2 regions of the Micrococcus endophyticus genome follow, and region 1 is predicted to be linked to the other one. Evidence: riboswitches for the same ligand, from Rfam matches in the RefSeq annotation. Region 1 holds a riboswitch; the other holds the start of a gene.
What was found. A riboswitch is a leader RNA that binds a small molecule or an ion and turns the genes downstream of it on or off. The one in region 1 is predicted to bind S-adenosylmethionine.
Positions count from the first base shown of each region.

Region 2: linked by a shared signal. The riboswitch ahead of HDA33_RS06615 (bifunctional o-acetylhomoserine/o-acetylserine sulfhydrylase) and the one ahead of HDA33_RS12245 (flavin reductase family protein) in region 1 are both predicted to bind S-adenosylmethionine.

Region 1 covers NZ_JACHMW010000001.1:2,649,340-2,651,529, reverse strand. The annotation lists gene HDA33_RS12255 (S4 domain-containing protein) at 1-192, shown strand, start outside; gene HDA33_RS12250 (hypothetical protein) at 222-872, opposite strand; SAM riboswitch class IV at 1,083-1,201, shown strand; gene HDA33_RS12245 (flavin reductase family protein) at 1,274-1,798, shown strand; gene HDA33_RS12240 (cold-shock protein) at 2,055-2,190, shown strand, end outside.
Region 2 covers NZ_JACHMW010000001.1:1,445,580-1,447,769, reverse strand. The annotation lists gene HDA33_RS06620 (VOC family protein) at 1-406, opposite strand, end outside; SAM riboswitch class IV at 589-703, shown strand; gene HDA33_RS06615 (bifunctional o-acetylhomoserine/o-acetylserine sulfhydrylase) at 835-2,187, shown strand; gene metX (homoserine O-acetyltransferase MetX) at 2,184-2,190, shown strand, end outside.

The DNA of each region.
Region 1 (2,190 bases):
GTCACCGGGCTGATCGGCAAGCGGGTCGGCGCGCCCGTGGCCGTGAAGAACTACATCGACCACTCCCCGCCGCCGATCCCGCGCGAGCTGCTGGCGGTGCCCCACCGCGAGCGCGGCGCGGGCCGGCCCACCAAGCGGGACCGCCGCAAGCTGGACGAACTGCGCGGCCGCGCGTCGGACGAGCGGGGCTGAGCGGGCGGGGCTGGGCAAGGGCGAGGGTGTCAGCCCTCGGACCGGTACACCACCATGCGGAACGGGCCGCCGTCGGGCACGACGCCGGTCAGCGTCAGCGGCCCATCCGCCTCGCGGGCGGGCAGCCCCGCGGACCAGTGGCCGCAGCCCGGGGACTCCGCCATCACGTCGCTGAAGTCCTCGCCCGGCACCGTGGTCATCACGAGGCTGCGGCGGGACCCGTCCTGCTCCGCGCAGAGGAGCACCACCGTGTACTCCTCCCCGGCGCGGGCGTCCACGCGCAGCGACTGCGCCCCCACGGCCAGCCCCTCCCAGAGGATCGAGGCGCCGTCCGGGACGAGGGTCAGGGACGGGTCGAGCTCGGCGTAGGGGATGCCGTCCTCGTCCACGGCGCGGTTCAGGGCGGTCCGGGTGGCGGCGTCGTCCTGGGCCTGTGCGGCCGCCTCGTCCCCGGCGATCTCGGCGGCGGTGCCCGGCGTCGTCGGGGCGGCGGAGGTCGTCGGTGCGGCGGAGGACGTGCCCGCGGCGGAGGACGTCGTGCCCGCCGCCGAGGACGGCGCGGGCGACTGCGAGCCGACGCCCGCCGTCGTCGTGGAGGCACAGGCGGACAGTGCCAGGCCGAGCGCCGCGGCGACGGACAGGGCGACGGGGACGCGGGGGCGACGGCGGCGGTGCGGCATGGCTTCCCCTCTGCAGGATGACCGCGCGGGGTGCGCGGCGGATGCCCCAGTGTGACCCGGGCCACAGGGCGGGGCAACGCGTCGAGCGTGACGCCCTCGAATCGTTGCGCTCCCGTGACTCTGCACTGTGACGCCGGAAGACCGGCCCGCCGTCCCATCTGACGGACCACGTTGACCGGGCGGCGGGGACGGTCCTAGTGTGGGACGCAGAATCACGAGTTCCCGTCATCACGGCCCTGGCCGGCGGGACGGCAACCCTCTCACGCAGTAGTGGGGTGCTCCAGGTGATGATTCGGCCCCCGGGGACCTCCGGCGGGCAAGTACCGCGCCTCCGTGGATCGTGTCGATCCGCGTGACCGCCTCGCCGCGGAGCCGCGTTCGTCTTGCAGAGGACCGACGCCATGACCCGGACTCTCGATGACCGCACCCGCGTGTGGGACACCGACCTCTCCCACCACAACCTGCGCTCCGGCCTGTCCGCGTTCCCCACCGGGGTCGTGGCCGTGGCCGGCCTCGCCGAGGACCGTCGGGAGGTGATGGTCTCCTCCTCGTTCGGCGTGGGCATCTCCTGGGAGCCGGCCCTCGTGGCCTTCTCCGCGCAGAACACCTCCCGCACCTGGCCGCGCCTGCGGCAGGCCGCCTCGCTCGGCGTCTCGCTGCTCGCGGCGGACCAGACCCACCTGTGCCGGCAGCTCGCCTCCCGCGAGGGCGACCGGTTCGCCGGCCTGGACGTCCACGTCAGCCCGAACGAGGCCCTGCTCATCGAGGGCGCGGCGCTGTGGCTGGAGACTCGCCTGCACGCCGAGGTGCCGGCCGGGGACCACACCGTGGTGCTGCTCGAGGTGACCGGCTTCGCGGACCACACGGACGAGGTGGCGCCCGCCGCGCTGCACCGCAACCTGTTCCACGGCCTGCGCGCGCTCTGACTCCTCAGGCCCGTCGCGGGCGAACTCCGGGTGAACATTCCCCACGTGGTTCCGGCGGCGGCCGATCCGTGCGAGGATGGTGTCTGAAGTTGATCAAGCTGTATCCCGCCATCTTCACTGCTCGTCCTCCCGGCCCCGGCCGGTGCTGATGAGTGTTGGGCAAGCGGTTCAGTCTCGCCGCTTCACCCGCGTCCCATCCCGGGCCGCGGTCCAACACCGCCACCGCACTGCGGCGGCACATCGAAAGGACACCATCATGGCTGTCGGCACCGTCAAGTGGTTCAACGCTGAGAAGGGCTACGGCTTCATCGCCCCCGAGGACAACTCCGCGGACGTGTTCGTGCACTTCTCCGCCATCCAGGGCTCGGGCTTCAAGGAGCTCCAGGAGAACG
Region 2 (2,190 bases), 1.2 Mb from region 1:
TGATGAACGGCAGCTGCGGGTCCGCGATGGTGCCCTTGATGCCGATCTGACGCCAGGACAGCTCGCGGCCGTCCGGGAAGCGACGGTTGCCGGGGACGGCCTCGCGGCCGAGGCGGCGCTCGAAGCGGCCGATGTCCGTGGTGGACACGGCCCAGCTCATCCAGCCGCCGCCCTGCTCGGAGCGGGCGCGGACCAGCTGGCCGAACGGCGCGCTGAGGGAGGCGGGGTGGTCGAGGGCCTCGACGACCTCCAGGTACTGCCCGCCCGCCATGGGGAACAGGGCGTTCTGCGTGCCGAAGCGGGGGTGGATGCCGCCCTTGATGCGCTCGACGCCCAGTGCCTCGGCGATGCGGGCGACGGTGGCGTCCAGGCCCTCGGGGCCGGCGGCGTAGGACACGTGGTCCATGCGACAGGAGTTCACTGCGCTGTTCCTCTCCGTTCCCCCGGTGCTCCGGGGGGTTGACCTGGGTGCGAGCTGCGGGGATCGGCCGGCCCTTGACGCGCCGGGTGTCCCCGTGCCGGAAGCGTATCCGCGTGTGACACGGGTGACGAAATCGTGGCGGAGCGGACGGCTACACTCGGTCATACGGTCACGAGAGCCAGCAACAGGCCCCGGCATGCTGGCCGGCAACCCTCCTTCCGCGGTGGGGTGCCCCGGGTGACGACCAGGCCGGTCCCGCACGGGCGCCGGCAAGCGCGGGCCGCTCCCACGGCCCCTCTCGACGGCGCCGGGTCATCTCCGGCACCTCGACGACGCCGGTTCCCGGATCGACACGTCGGCCGCCGGGCGGGGCGGTTCGGGTCCGGCCCCTGAACCCTTCAGGAGGGTCCGCCATGACCGACCAGACCACCCCGACCCCCGACGCCTGGGGCTTCTCCACCGCCCAGGTCCACGCGGGCGCCGCGCCCGGTCAGCACGCCTTCGGTGCGACCGCCCTGCCGATCTTCCAGACCACCTCCTTCGACTTCCCGTCCGCCCAGGTGGCCGCGGACCGGTTCGCCCTCAAGGACCTCGACCCGCTCTACACCCGCATCGGCAACCCGACGCAGGGCCCGGTGGAGGAGAAAATCGCCGCGCTCGAGGGCGGTGTCGGCGCGCTGCTGCTGGCCTCCGGTCAGGCGGCGACGACGTTCGCGATCCTCAACCTCGCCGGCGCCGGCGACCACGTGGTCGCCTCGGCCAGCCTCTACGGCGGCACGCAGAACCTGTTCAAGCACACCCTCGCCAAGGTCGGCGTCGAGACGACGTTCGTGACCGACCCGGACGACCTCGAGTCCTGGCGCGCCGCCGTCCGGCCGAACACCAAGGCGTTCTTCGGCGAGACCCTCGGCAACCCCCGTGGGGACGTGCTGGACGTGCGCGCCGTCGCCGACGCCGCCCACGAGGCCGGCGTGCCGCTGATCGTGGACAACACGCTGGCCACCCCCTACCTGCTGCGCCCGATCGAGCACGGGGCCGACGTCGTCACCCACTCCGCCACGAAGTACCTCGGCGGGCACGCCGCGGCCATCGCGGGCGTGATCGTCGACGCCGGCACGTTCGACTACGCGCAGCACGCCGAGCGCTTCCCCGGCTTCAACGAGCCGGACGAGTCGTACCACGGGCTCGTCTACGCGCGGGACCTCGGGGTGGGCTCGCCGCTCGGCGCCAACCTGGCCTTCATCCTCAAGGCGCGCGTGCAGCTGCTGCGCGACTACGGCTCCGCGATCTCCCCGTTCAACGCCTTCCTGGTGAACCTCGGCCTGGAGACCCTGTCCCTGCGCATGGAGCGGCAGGTGGCCAACGCGGCCGCGGTGGCGCGCTGGCTGGAGGGTCGCGACGACGTCGAGAAGGTGGTCTACGCCGGCCTGGAGTCCAGCCCCTGGCACGAGCGCGCCCAGCGCTACCTGCCGAAGGGCGCGGGCGCGTTCGTCTCCTTCGAGATCGCCGGCGGCCGCGAGGCCGGGGCCGCGTTCGTGGACGGACTCACCCTGCACCACCACGTGGCCAACATCGGCGACGTCCGCTCGCTCGTGGTGCACCCGGCCTCCACCACCCACTCCCAGCTCACCGACGACGAGCAGCGCGCCGCCGGCGTCACCCCTGGCCTGGTGCGGCTCTCGCTCGGCGTGGAGGACCTCGAGGACATCCTCGCCGACCTCGAGCGCGGTTTCGCGGCGGCGGCCTCGGCGGGGGAGCGGGAGTGACGG